Regions from separate parts of the Sporosarcina sp. CAU 1771 genome, predicted to be linked through region 1. Evidence: riboswitches for the same ligand, from Rfam matches in the RefSeq annotation. Region 1 holds a riboswitch; each other region holds the start of a gene.
The links. Region 1 has a riboswitch for cobalamin ahead of ACXYMX_RS11200 (DUF4430 domain-containing protein). Riboswitches for the same ligand answer to the same signal wherever they lie in the genome.

Region 1 (4,980 bases):
CTAATATTCTATGGTCTTTATCAACAACTGGAATCATTCCGTATGCTGAAGAGTCAATCATAATAATTGCATCTTTTGCTGAAGCTGAATCAAGTAAAACAGCATCCGAAGTAGTCATAATTTCGTCAATCGTTTTAATCTTATCTAATTTTTTAATTAAATCGTAAGCAGACACGATACCGAGTAGTTTGTTATCTTCATCGGCGATGACAAGATTCGTAATTTTTCGTTGTCGAATGAGAGCGAGGGCTCTTTCCGGAGAACGATTCGGAAGTGAAGTAACGATGGATTCCGACATGATTTCAGTAACGGGCATGAGTTCAGGATTTTGAATGATTCTGTGTTTACCCATAAACTCTTCAACAAATCCGTGTGCAGGCTCGTGAAGTAATTTCTCAGGAGTGTCTAATTGCAGCAACTCTCCATCTTTCATGATGGCAATACGATCGCCCATTTTTAGCGCTTCGTCCATATCATGTGTTACAAAAACTATTGTCTTTTTCAGTTTCTTATGCAATGAAAGCAATTCACCTTGCAGCTGCTCCCGTGAAATTGGGTCAAGCGCACTGAAGGGTTCATCCATTAAAATAATATCAGGATTAGATGCTAAAGCTCTCGCAATACCGATACGTTGTTGTTGACCACCTGAAAGTTCTTTTGGGTAACGAGTTGCGTAAATTTCAGGATCTAAACCAACTAATTCAAGAAGTTCTTTTACACGTGCTTGAATAACGTCCTGTTTCCAACCTTTTAGTTGAGGAACGATAGCAATATTTTTTTCAATCGTATAATGGGGGAAAAGGCCGATTTGTTGAATGACATAACCAATGCTTCTTCTAAGTTCGGCTTGGTTGTAGGATTTGATATCCTTGCCGTTGATGGAGATTGTTCCGCTTGTGTGGGGGATAATGCGGTTGATCATTTTCATTGTGGTAGACTTACCAGAACCACTGGGCCCAATAAGGACAAGTAATTCACCTGCTTCAATTTCAAAGTTGACGGACTTTACTGCTTTAAATCCACCGTCGTACACTTTTGATACATTTTCAAACTTTAACATAAGTACCTCCTATAATATTTAAAAACATATTATTTCCGAATGAACCACTAATTTTGCAGTTAATACAAATAAAAGGGAGTAATCAAAGTGTTCGGATTAATGTCTTACTTCCTCAGTATAACATAAAAATATATATTTCGCACCACGAAATGTATGGTAGAGGGATTCCTGTAAATAAATAACTGTGTTTTCCCCCGCTAATCTCTTGTTTTAAAGTATTTTCAATGGACTAGATAAATAAATACACATATACTATTTGTAATAGAAAGCACGAGGGGTGATATCTTTGGACACGAAGGAATTTAGGGATTGTATGGGACGTTTTGCAACGGGTGTAACAGTTGTAACTTGTGAAACGGATCAAGGAACGCACGGCTTCACTGCAAATTCATTTACATCCGTATCACTTGATCCACCACTCGTCCTCGTTTCAGTAGATCGAACAACGAAGGCAGTCGATTTTTTAAAAGACAATACGTTCACTGTAAATATTCTTAAAGAAAACCAACAAGATACAGCAATGCACTTTGCAGGTCGGATATTTGATAAGCCACCTTTTACATTCGAAAAAGGGAAGTACGGAGACCGCATACAAGACGCACTAGCGTATGTAGACTGCGAACCTTGGGCGACATATGACGGCGGCGACCACGTAATCTATGTGGGGAAAGTTACATCTATGGAATTTGACGACGGAAATCCGCTTGCTTATTACAAAGGTAAGTTCTCAAGCGTAGCGCCTATTTGGAATCGATCGTGGTAACTGAACAGAGGGATGTCTCATTCGTGAGGCATTCTTTTTTTGTATGTGGGAAACAACAGGATTGTGTTTTATCGACGCATTTGGAGTGTATATCGGCACATATCGGGCTTATATCGACGCAATCACACCACATATCGGCGAATCATTACTTAAGTCCCGTCTGAAACAACGTCAATGTCACACACTGGCATTGCGTTTCCACAAAAAATACGGAGTTCTGGTAAATAATGTTTCTATGGGGAATCCTTTTTGTGCGGGAAACGACCGGATTGTAATATATCGACGGTTTTTGGAGTGGGAAAATAGAAGTTGCATAAATTTCCCAATACTTCTATACTAATAAATGACAACTAAATACTAACTATTTTGGTTCTTTGCCTTCGGGTAAAAGATTAATAAGGAATCAGGTGAAAATCCTGAACGGTCCGGCCACTGTAATTGGGAAGTGACTTCTACACAGCCACTGGTTGAAAAACTGGGAAGGCAGAAGAAACGATTCAACCCATAAGTCAGGAGACTTGCCAAGATATCCATGCATTATACCTTCCAGGAAAAAGGTAGCATCGTGTATCTTTCAATCTATTCGTCTATTTATTGAGCATACATCTGCCCTTATCTCTTTTTTCTGGAGGTGAGGGCTTTTTGGTTTCTATACAAGGGATGGGGGGTGTTGTGACTAATAGGAAGATTGTTAGGTGCAGGTTTGTAAAACAAATTTGAGGAGGTAAAAAATGAGTATTCTTAAAAAGTGGTTGAATATAGCAATGATTTTCATCTTATCATTCTCGCTATTATCACCAGCTGCAATTGCAGAAGTACGGGAGTTCGAATCGAACGAATTGGACAATAGTTCCACGACTATTATTGATGAAGAAAATGAAGAAGGGTCGGATATAGACACCGATATAGATACCGGGATAGATACAGAAATGCCCGACTCAAGTACAACGGATGATAGTGCAAAAATCGAGATTATGGCACTAGATGAGGCTGAACCAGCCGGCTACGTGACGATTTCTGTTGAAAAATTTACCCTAGGACAAGGATACATAAAAGAGCCTGTTCAAGTACCTTTTAATAAGGGAGATAAAGTTGCTCAAGTTTTGGTTGACTTTTTAGGGGATGAGAATTATAGCAACACTGGAACTATAGACGACAGCTTCTATTTAGCATCTGTTTATGATCCAAATCCCGGAGAAGTGAAAATTCCACAATACATTCTTGATAAATCTGGCCAAATTGATGGGCGAACGAAATCTGATTGGTTAGGTCAATATGATTACACGAATATGTCTGGTTGGATGGTAGCGGTCAATAATGAGTTTATCCCTGTAGGTGCCTCCCAGGTGTTTCCAGAAGATGGCGACGTCATTAGATGGCAGTTTACAGTACATGGCCTTGGAAGTGATTTAGGCGGAGGTAGTGGTGAAGATAGTTATATTAATCCAGCCAACAAAGATGCACTAACAGAAAAAGTTGCAGAGATTAATAGTGCCCCAAACAAAAACGAAATTTTAGCAAATGCAAATGTACAGTCTGCTTATAATGCGGCATACGCACAGCTTATAAATATGGAAAGCAGCCAAGCAGGTGTCGATGCAGCACTTGAAAAATTAACCGATGTATTAGATGGAAAAGAAGAAATAGAAGAAGTTGATAAAACAGCATTACAAACAGCGATTGAGGAAGCTAAGCAAAACAAAGACTTAGTAAAAGTAAGTGTAGACGGAAAAGATATAGACACTACTGAAAATTGGGTAACACAAGCCGAATTAGACGCGTATGTAAATATCATTCTATCTGCTCAGGATCTAATTGCAGATGAAACAGCAATTCAAGAAAATATTGATGCGAAAGTTTTAGCGTTAAATCAAGCCACGGAAGCATTTAATCAGGCAAAAAGTGCTGGATTAAAAACAGGATCATCTGTTGAAAGTGAAGTAAAGTTTACCGTTGCACCTAAGGCAGTTAGCCTTAAGCTCTACGATGCTAACCAACAAGAAATCAGTATCGGAGATGGTGTTGAAGGGCCGTATAGAGTTTATTCAACAACTCTACAAGTTGGGAACTACCGATATGAAGGTTTTGATAGCAACGATAACAGTGTCGGTGGCGGGCAACTAACAGTTACTGCCGAAGAAAATCAAGAATTTCAATTCCGCCAACTTAATTTTAAAGCAAGTAATGCAGGTTGGACTGTAAACAATGATTACACTGTCAAAGTGGGACAGAATTCGCCAGACGATACGTCATTACAGTTTGGTGAAGTAACTGCACAAGGTCAAATTCCTGTCTTGGCACTTACGGGGAAGACATATTTCTATACATTTGAACCTGATGCAAAACACACTGAATTTATTGCGTTAAGTAATGTTATTACAATACCAATTGCATCATCAGCCCAAGCAATAAATGTGGCAATTCCATTCTCAGGAAATGTAACATTCACAATTCCACAGGAAGCTGAATTGTTTGTGGGGCAAAAAGTTAAACACTTCATCGCGTTTGGGGAAATCCAACCTGAAAGTGAAGCAATAATCAATACTGATGGTACAAAAACATATGCATTCAAGCTTTCGAACAACGGGACCTATAATTACCGTGTGAACCAAGAAGGAAAGCTGACAAATACAGGTACTTTCGCAGCGAATGCACAAAATGCAAAAATGGAAATTACGAAAGAGCAGCTAGATATTTTACCACCGACGGCTATTTTAAATAAAGGTACGTATCTCGAAGGCAACCTATATTTAAATATTAATGAACAAAATCATTTGAAGTTAAATCAAGGTGACGATTTTAAATTACTTCCTCTACGTAGTTGGCAAGCTTTAATTGAAGGCATTAGTAACTACTTCTTTGAGCCTGATTTTCATTATGAAATTATTACAGGTGATGATGTAGTGGGAATTGAACCTGGAAAACCAGGAAGCTATGCGACAGTAAAGGCCTTAAAAGATGGGACAGCGATTGTAAAAGTTACTTATGATGCGCTGAAAGTAAACGGTTCAACATACATTAAGGATGCGGATGATGCATTTAGTGCAATTTGGCCAGAAAATGTCGGTCTATTTGTTGTAACAGTTGGCCAAGGTGAAACAGGCATTTCAACAGGCATCGAAAGTAATCAAGAGCGCAACCAAAAAGCAAATGAAGG
Region 2 (4,980 bases), on a different contig from region 1:
GCTACAAAGCGCAACAAGATGCAGGAAACTTTGACGTTTCAATGAGTGGTTGGACAACAGTGACGGGGAATCCCGATTACGCAGTTCGTTCACTATTTAAAACAGACGGAGATTATAGCATAAATGCGGATTCAAAAATGGACGAATTAATTGACAAAGCAAGTACAGAAACACCAGAAGATTATGTTTCAACGTATAAAGAGTTTGAAGAATACCTAGTTTTCGAAAAAGCTTACATTGCACCACTTTTCAGCTCACTTAAAACACAAGCAGTGAACACAGACAAATTAGATATTAACTCAGTTCGTCTATCTAAATCTCGTTCACTTCCTTGGGAAGGTATCAAATTCAATGATGCATCAAAATCAGCAACAGAACCTTTAGTATTGTCACAAACTCAATCGACATTAACTGCATTAGATCCTGTTAAAGCAAACGATGGATCGATTAACATCATTAACACGAATATGCATGTGCGTTTAGTAAACTTAACGGACGACGACAATGTTACTTCTGATGGTTCATTATCTTTAAACCACAGTATTGCTGAAGGAAACTCAGAATACTACTTCATCTTACGTGATGACATTAACTTTGCGAAAGTAACTGACGGAGTAGCTGTAGATTCTGGGGAACGTGTTGGATTTGACGACGTGAAATTCTCACTTGACCGTGCAAAAGACAAAGACTCTGTTCCAGATCACCGTACGTATAGCTTACATGAGCACATTAAGGATGTTGAACTGGTAACAGATCTTGCATCACTAGAAGGAATTAAAGATTCTTCAGGTTCTTCAACAATTAAAGAAGCACTTGAGAATGGTTTAGAAACAAAAATCTCTGAATTAGTTGCTGAAAAAACAGCTTCAAACAACAAAGAAGGAAAATACCAAGTTGTGAAAATGACTACAACAGAGCCGTTCCCACAAGTACTAAACTATTTGGCTCACCAATCAGCTGGTATCGTTTCTAAAAAACAAGTTGAAAGTATTAACACATATGATGTTGCTACATTTGATGTAGATAAAGACATTCCTTACGGTGACGTAAATACAGTAACTGAAGGAAATAAATACGACAACCAATTATATACAAGTGGTCCATATATCATGATTACAAAAAATGATTACGATGCAAAATTCCAGAAAAACCCTGCTTACATGGTAGGAACTGAGAATGAGCCATCAATTACAAACGTTACAATGCGCTTTATTAAAGACAATGATAGTACACTTGCAGCTCTTCGTAACAGCGAAATTGATATGTTCTATGCAGTTCCTGAAACGAAGTTCGATGTAATTGAAGGCGACGAGAAGTTAGAGTTGCAAAAAATACCAAGTAACGCTGTAACGTACATGATTTTCAATACAGCAGGTCGTGACGTTGCTGAAAGCGAAGATCTTCGAAAAGCAGTTCTTTATTCAATCAATCAAGAAGATTTCATAACTTTCTACGGCGGGAACAAAGTAAAAGCATTCTCGACACTAAGCCCTCTAGTAGACACAGGAAATACTCTTGAAGCAGATGCAGCAAAAGCAAAAGAGCATTTAGACAAATACAAAGCAAGTAAATAAGTAGTGAATGACACCAGGTCTTCGGGCTTGGTGTTTTTTTGACTTTCGATAAATTCTAATTGCAAGTACGACCACAACATGTTAGGGTATAGTAAGTAAATAAGATACTACATATAGTGTGAAACGATGAATAGGTACCATAATCGGTTTAAAAGGGAATCCGGAATGTCGGAGCTGTCCCCGCAACTGTAAACGCTGACGACCACTTACAACGTCACTGTGGATAACTCCATGGGAAGGCAAGTGGAAGGACGACGCGCAAGCCAGTAGACCTGCCTTTTCATCGTCAAGCGACACTTTCTTCGGGGGTTGAGAGGTGGAAGCGAGCGGGTATCCGTGATCATTCCGTCTTTTTATGGATTTTTCACGACCTCATTCTGTTTCCAACTTACAAATCTATGAGCGATGGCTCTGCCGAAGAGGCGGATTCATCGCTTTTTTCTATGGAAAAGCGGAATTCTCCGTTCATGAAGGAACGCAACTTAAGTGCGCGACGTCCTGTCGCAACAGTTTCATGACCTAGGCCCCAGCAAAATGACTTGTGACCCCGAGAGGCTGGCGAATGCAGACTAGACACCGCGTCGAAAAGAACAAGGCAGTTTGCGAGGAAGCGAGATTCAGAAATCGCTCCGGCGCTCTGTGATGGCCTCCCGTAGGAAGCCCGCAAGAAGTTCACTGTCGGTCTTCCTACTTCGGCTCACACTTGTCGCTTCTACGCTGGATAAATTGAAATCAACAACATTATTTAACAAAGCCAATTTCAAAGGAGATGGATAAAAGATGACAACACAAGTGAACGTACGAGGAATAGAGCAGCTACTGATCGAGCTAGAAAATGAATTTGGTGTGGAGAAGATGGCTCCACTTATAAAAGTGAGTGAACGTTGGAGAAGTCGATTTCCTGGACAGAAGGACTCGGTTTGGGCAAAAGCAATGACGTTGGAAGCGATTAGCTTTGTCGCAGAAGATGAAACGTACTGGACGTTTGTTGCTTCGCGAATACTGCTGTACGAAGTATATGGAGATTATGAATTGCAAAATGGGAAGGAAGTCTATGTGAATTTTGCGGATCATGTTGAAACGTTAGTTGAAAAAGGATTGTATACACCAGTTCTAACTGAGAAATATTCAAGGGAAGATCTGCAAGCGTTAGGGCATTTATTGGAATTAAAGCGAGATAAGTTATTTACATACATTGGATTAAAGACATTTATGGACCGTTACGTCGCAGTTGATTTCAATAAAAAGGCGGTTGAACTTCCACAGCAACGATGGCTCGTGATCGCAATGACGCTCATGCAAGATGAAACTGTTGACCGTCTAGAAAAGATAGCGGAGTCGTATTGGGCGATGAGCAACTTATATATGACGGTTGCGACGCCGACGTTATCGAATGCAGGGAAAACGCACGGGCAACTATCGAGTTGTTTTATCGATACAGTTGACGATTCGCTGCAAGGAATTTATGACAGCAACACGGACATTGCCAATTTGTCGAAATACGGCGGTGGCATCGGTGTTTATATGGGGAAAGTTCGTAGTAGAGGCTCAGCGATTCGTGGGTTTAAAGGGGCTTCAAGTGGCGTGCTTCCTTGGATTAAGCAATTAAATAATACGGCGGTAAGTGTCGATCAGTTGGGTCAACGACAAGGGGCAATCGCTGTTTACCTAGATGTTTTTCATAAGGATATTTTCACGTTTCTCGATTTGAAATTAAATAATGGTGACGAGCGCTTGCGTGCACATGATATTTTTACAGGTGTTTGTCTGCCGGATATATACATGGAACAAGTCGAAGCACGTGGTGATTGGCATATGTTTGATCCGCATGAAGTTCGTGAAGTAATGGGCTTTTCGTTGGAAGATTTTTACGATGAAAAGCGAGGAAGCGGTTCTTTCCGGGAAAAGTACGAAGCGTGTGTAAATCATCCGACCTTGAGTCGTGAAACCGTTCCGGCGATTGATTTGATGAAGAGAATTTTGCGTAGCCAGTTGGAGACAGGTGTGCCGTTCATGTTTTACCGTGATGAAGTAAACCGTGCCAATGCGAATAAGCATGAAGGAATGATTTATTCTTCGAATTTATGTACAGAAATCACTCAAAATATGAGCGCGACAGAGTTTCAATCGGTCACGTTAGAAGATGATGTGATTGTGACGCGGTCAAAACCAGGTGATTTCGTTGTGTGTAACTTATCTTCGATTAATTTAGGACGAGCGGTTCCTGAAAATGTTTTGGAACGCCTTATCAAAATTCAAGTGCGCATGTTAGATAACGTCATTGATTTAAACAAGATTCCGGTTGTGCAAGCAGCTCGAACGAACTCGAGGTACAGAGGAATTGGACTGGGGACATTTGGGTGGCATCATTTATTGGCGTTAAAGGGAATTCAGTGGGAATCGAACGAAGCGGTTGATTATGCAGATGAGCTTTATGAGAAAATCGCTTATTTAACAATTTCGGCATCCATGGAATTAGCGAAAGAAAAAGGTGCGTATCCATTATTTGAAGGCTCGGATTGGCAAACTGGGGATTATTTTTCGAATAAAGGCTATGACTCAAAAAAGTGGCGTGAACTTCGTGTAGATGTCTCTACAAACGGTATGCGAAACGGTTATTTAATGGCAGTTGCACCGAATTCATCGACATCGGTAATTGCGGGCTCGACGGCTTCGATTGACCCGATATTTAAACCGTTTTTCCATGAAGAGAAGAAGGATTACAAGTTACCAACCGTCGCACCGGATTTAGATCACAACACGTATGATATTTACAGACGTTCAGCGTACATCGTCGATCAGCGGTGGTCTGTGAAACAAAATGCGGCAAGACAGCGCCATATCGATCAAGCCATTTCGTTTAATATATATGTGCCGAATACAATTCGTGCTTCGGTTCTACTTGATTTGCATGTCCAAGCTTGGAAATCGGGTATGAAGACAACGTATTATACCCGTTCGAGCGCAACGGATATTGCGGAGTGTGAATGGTGTCATTCTTAATCGCTTACGCATCTTGGAGCGGAAATACGCAAGAAGTGGCTGAAATCATCGAAGAAACTTTGGTCGGAAAAGGCGTGGACGTGCATTTGTACCGTATTGGAATTGGGGTCGTTCCAAATCCTCGGGAGTTTGACGCGGTGCTCATTGGTTCATTTACATGGGATAGTGGTTCGACGCCGAACGAGGTAAAAGATTTCGTCGCGGACGTCGGCTACAAACCCGATAATGTCTATGTTTTTGGAACGGGAGATACGCAGTTCGGGGGAGACGAGCTTTTCTGCGGGGCCGCGGTGAAATTGGCGCGATTTTATCAATCCAAACTAGACCCACTTAAAATCGAACAAAGTCCAAGAGGGTCACAGGAAAGTAAAATACGAAACTGGACGGAAGGGGTTTTACAACA
Region 3 (4,980 bases), on a different contig from region 1:
TCTTGTGGCTCTCCGATTCTCGATATTTTCCCGTCTTCCATTAACAACAAGCGGTCGCAATACAACGACGCTAAATTGATATCATGAAACACCGAAACAACCGTGAGTCCTTTTTCAACTGCTTGTTTTCGAATCGTGTCCATAAGCTGTTGCTGATGCGCAATGTCCAAGTGATTTGTCGGTTCATCCAACAATAAAACCGGAGCTTCTTGAGCTAAAGCTTGAGCCACAAAAACACGTTGTTGCTCACCACCTGAAAGAAGTTCGATTGGCGAATCTTGATAACGCGTTATTGCCGTATTTTCCATAGCTTCGTTCACAGCACGTTCATCTTCTGCTGACCAAGACGAAAAGAAGCCGGACTGATGCGGATACCTGCCCAGCTCTACGGTTTCACGCACCGTATGAGAGAAAGCATGTGCATGTAATTGGGGTAGGACCGCCACTTTTCTTGCGAATTCTTTCTGTGAATAGGCAGACGCTACTTTCCCGTCAACCGTAACCGTTCCTTCCTGTGCAGCGAGGATTCCAGAAATCACTTTCAACAGCGTCGACTTTCCACTTCCATTCGGTCCGAGGATACCGAGTACTTCCCCTTTATTCACATGAAATGAAATCGCTTGAACTACAGGTTCTTTGCCGTAACCACCTGAAATATTTTCGACATGCAGCATCTCACATAGCCCCCTTTCTTCTTTGTTTATAAAAGATAAATGCAAATACCGGAGCTCCGATAAATGCGGTAATGACACCAACTGGAAGTTCTGTTGGTGAAATAATTGTGCGTGCCACAAGATCACAAATGATTAGGAGTGACGCCCCATTCATGAAGGATAACGTCAATAAATGACGATGATCGGACCCCCATAATAGACGCGTCATATGAGGTACAACTAAACCTACGAAACCAATTGTTCCTGATACAGCAACTGCCGCGCCCGTTAACACAGACCCACCAATTAAGATCATGAACTTTCGACGTTTCACGTTGACACCTAAATGATGCGCACGTTCTTCACCGAACAACATCGCATTAAGTTCCCTGCGGTTGAACCAAAGCAGCAGGAAACCGATGACGACAAAAGGTAAAATCATATAAACGTAATTCCAACCGCGCATAGATACACTGCCGAGAAGCCAACCAATAATTTGGCGAAGTTCTTCCCCAGTAAGCGCAATCATTAGTGATAAAACCGATCCGAGAAACGAACCGAAAATAATTCCTGTGAGAATAATCGTTTCCATTTTCATCGAGCGGTCAACTAAGCGCGCAAAACCCATGACTAAAAACATCGTTATTGCTGCACCGACCATACTGAATATGGGTAGCGTATATGTACCTAGAAATGGAAGGGAAATGCCAAAAAAGAGTGTCATCACAGCACCAACAGATGCTCCGGATGACACTCCAAGTGTATATGGGTCCGCGAGCGGATTTTTAAGTAGTCCCTGAAAAGCTGCTCCCGATATAGCTAGCGCTGCTCCTACAAGGCCTGCTAACACAACACGTGGCATCCGTATATTCCATAAAATATTCGATGCGACTTCATTCGCTTCCGCATTCCAAAACGTACTGATCGGGATTTTAACTGTCCCGATGGATACCCCGAGCCACACCGCCACAAGAAGCGTGGCAGCGGACACTAGGTAGGCAACGCTTGATTTACTCACCAAATACCTCTGGATAAATGGCTTTTGCAAGTTCTTCCAAGCCTTCTGCTAAACGCGGTGCTGTACGGCTTATTTTGTTTTCATCTAATTGAATCACTTGTTCTTCTTTGATTGCAGTAATTGTGTCGAAACCTGGACGTGCATAAACGTCTTCTACAGCTGTTTCAACGTAGTCATACATCACAATAATAACGTCTGGATTGCGATTCACAATTTCCTCTGGCTCCATAGCGAACCATCCATCTTGGTCAGCTGAAATGTTTTCAACTTTAAGCATTTCAAGCATTTCCTGCATGAATGTGTTTTTTCCTGGCGTATAAATTGACGGTGCAGGAGACGTTTCAACAAATACTGTTTTTTCTATTTCAACATCTGCAATTTTTGCAAGTACTTCTTCCACTTGTGCTTTCATATCTGTAATGATCGCTTCAGCTTCTTCAGTTTTACCTGTTGCTTGTCCAATTGTTTCAATTGCAGCATACGTTTCATCAAAATTGTTTGCAGTTTTCACAACAAACACAGAAACTCCCGCATCTCTAATTTGCTGAAGACCTTCATCGCCCATTCCAAGTCCAGATTCGTGAGCAAAAACGATATCAGGAGTCATGGCAACAATTGCTTCCACATTAAATTCCATGCCGCCAATTTTTTCTTTTTCAAGCGCTTCTGGTGGGTAGTTGTCATAATCATTGACGCCTACAACTTGATCACCAAGACCTAATGCAAACAATGTTTCTGTATTACTTGGAATCATAGATACAATTTTCTCTGGTGCTTTTTCAAATGTAATTTCGTTTCCAACAGCATCTGTTAACGTAATTGGAAATGCTGCTTCTTCGACTACTTCCTCTTCTTCTGGCTTCTCGACTTCAGCTTGTGGCGTTTCATCAACTTCAGGTGTCTCTTCTTTTTCAGTAGAACCTGTTCCACACCCGACTAATAAAAATACTGCTAGCACGGCTAACAACCATAACTTAATTGCTTTACTCATTTTCTTTTCCTCCTGTTTTTTCAAAAAATAAAAACCCCTCGCTTGCACGAAGGATTTGTTAGGGTAAAAATCAGCACATAAAAATATGCAGTTTTACACCAACCTAATCCTCGTAGGTATCAAGGTGACTTCGTAAAGGCAGGTCTCCTGACTTGTGCTCCTAGCGCATCGCATCTTCCCGGAAGTTTCCAGTGATCTAAAACGATTGGCTCACACTTACAGTGGCGGGACCGCGCCGGAATTAAACCGGCTTCCCTTTTAACCCTATCTTGAGAATAGGGCACCTTTACTTTTTTGATTATTTAATTGTTTTCGCCTTTTATTATACTACATTTTTCGCCTTTGTCGATACTGGCTGTTTATTGTTGGTTTTCGGCGCTCGTGTGTCGGTTATCGGCGCTTGCGTCTTGTATATCGGCGACAACTGACCCGATATCGACGTTCCAGCTCCAGATATCGGCGCTTGCAACCGTTATATCGGCGAAACATGACGTTCGCACTATAAATTTCATCAAAAAAAACTGACACACCTCAGTGCGGCAAAGCAATTTACATTTCTTCAGGATCAGATACGCCAATTAGTTTTAACCTGTTCTCTACTATTATATATCGGCGCTCGAGTGTCACTTATCGGCGGTTGCGTCTCATATATCGGCGACAACTGACCCGATATCGACGCTCCAGCTCACGATATCGGCGCTCACAACCGATATATCGGCGAATCATGACATTCGCACTATTAATTTCATCAAAAAAAACTGCCACACCTCAGTGCGGCAGCAAAGAATTTTACATTTTTTCAGGTGCAGATACGCCAATAACTTTTAATGCGTTCGCAATCGTTGTACGAGCGGCTGTTATTAAAGCCAAACGCGCTTCTGATAGCTCAACATTTTCTGGATCCAACACCTTGTCTGCATTGTAAAACGAGTGGAATGCTGCAGCTAGTTCTTGGATATATGTTGCAACACGGTACGGTGAACGAGAGCGCGCAGCATCTGCTACGATACTTGGGAAGTCACCGATTTTCTTTTGTAAATCAATTCCTTTTTCTGATGTCAATAACGCTGTACCTTCTGGGTTCGCAGTAATCTTCATTTCCTCTGCTTGACGTAGAATCGATGAAATTCGAGCATGTGCGTATTGCGCATAGTAAACCGGATTTTCATTTGAATGCGAAACCGCTAAATCTAGGTCGAAGTCCATTTGAGTGTCCCCAGAACGCATAACGAAGAAATAACGAACTGCATCTAGACCCACATCTTCAACGAGTTCACGTAATGTAACCGCCTTACCTGTACGTTTGCTCATCATCATGCGCTCGCCGTCCTTGTATAAGTGAACCATTTGCGCAACGATGACTTCAAGCTTATCGCGGTCATATCCGAGCGCTTCGATTGCAGCTTTCATCCGGGGAATATACCCGTGATGATCCGCACCCCAAATGTTGATGAGCTTGTCGAATCCACGCTGAATTTTATCTTCGTGATAGGCAATGTCTGGCAAGATATACGTGAACGAGCCGTCGTTTTTAATTAACACACGGTCTTTGTCGTCGCCAAACGTAGTTGAACGGAACCAAGTTGCACCGTCTTCTTCAAACACATGGCCATTCGAACGCAATTTCTCTAATGCACTTTCGATTTTTCCGCTTCCGTAGAGACTCGTCTCAGAAAACCAATTGTCGAAAGGTACACGGAAATCTTCCAAATCTTGCTTTAACTTCGCAAGTTCATACGTTAAGCCGTATTCACGGAAAAACGCAAAACGCTCTTCTTTTGATACATCTTTATATTTATCCCCAAATTCTGCAACGAGACGTTTTCCAAGTTCGATGATGTCTTGTCCATGATAGCCGTCTTCTGGCATTTCACACGCTTCACCAAGTGCTTGGAAATAACGTGCTTCAACTGATTTGGCAAGATTGTCAATTTGGTTTCCTGCATCGTTGATGTAATATTCACGTTTCACATCAAAACCTGCCATGTCCAACACATTACATAAAGAATCTCCCACCGATGCACCGCGCGCATGGCCTAAGTGAAGATCTCCTGTTGGATTCGCGGATACGAATTCAACTTGTACTTTTTCTCCAGCGCCTGCATCCGATCGACCGTAGTCTTCACCTTGTTCAAGAACTGTTTTGACTACTTCTTGTAAGTAGTCTTTTTTCAATGTGATGTTAATGAAACCTGGTCCAGCAATTTCAATTTTTTCAATCGATGCACTCACTTTGTCAACATGTTCTACAATCGCTTCAGCAATTGCACGAGGTGGCTTTTTCGCTAGCTTCGTCAATTGCATTGCAATATTCGTAG

Region 2: it holds a riboswitch for cobalamin, as region 1 does, so the genes downstream of both, ACXYMX_RS02690 (ribonucleoside-diphosphate reductase subunit alpha) here and ACXYMX_RS11200 (DUF4430 domain-containing protein) in region 1, are expected to answer to the same signal.
Region 3: it holds a riboswitch for cobalamin, as region 1 does, so the genes downstream of both, ACXYMX_RS03425 (ABC transporter substrate-binding protein) here and ACXYMX_RS11200 (DUF4430 domain-containing protein) in region 1, are expected to answer to the same signal.

Annotation. Positions count from the first base shown of each region.
Region 1 covers NZ_JBTLRN010000016.1:19,289-24,268, reverse strand. The annotation lists gene ACXYMX_RS11210 (betaine/proline/choline family ABC transporter ATP-binding protein) at 1-1,060, opposite strand, end outside; gene ACXYMX_RS11205 (flavin reductase family protein) at 1,347-1,823, shown strand; cobalamin riboswitch at 2,174-2,363, shown strand; gene ACXYMX_RS11200 (DUF4430 domain-containing protein) at 2,555-4,980, shown strand, end outside.
Region 2 covers NZ_JBTLRN010000002.1:10,773-15,752, forward strand. The annotation lists gene ACXYMX_RS02685 (ABC transporter substrate-binding protein) at 1-1,574, shown strand, start outside; cobalamin riboswitch at 1,690-1,868, shown strand; gene ACXYMX_RS02690 (ribonucleoside-diphosphate reductase subunit alpha) at 2,355-4,577, shown strand; gene ACXYMX_RS02695 (flavodoxin) at 4,562-4,980, shown strand, end outside.
Region 3 covers NZ_JBTLRN010000002.1:173,491-178,470, reverse strand. The annotation lists gene ACXYMX_RS03435 (adenosylcobinamide amidohydrolase) at 1-674, opposite strand, end outside; gene ACXYMX_RS03430 (FecCD family ABC transporter permease) at 676-1,671, opposite strand; gene ACXYMX_RS03425 (ABC transporter substrate-binding protein) at 1,664-2,662, opposite strand; cobalamin riboswitch at 2,783-2,965, opposite strand; gene argS (arginine--tRNA ligase) at 3,452-4,980, opposite strand, start outside.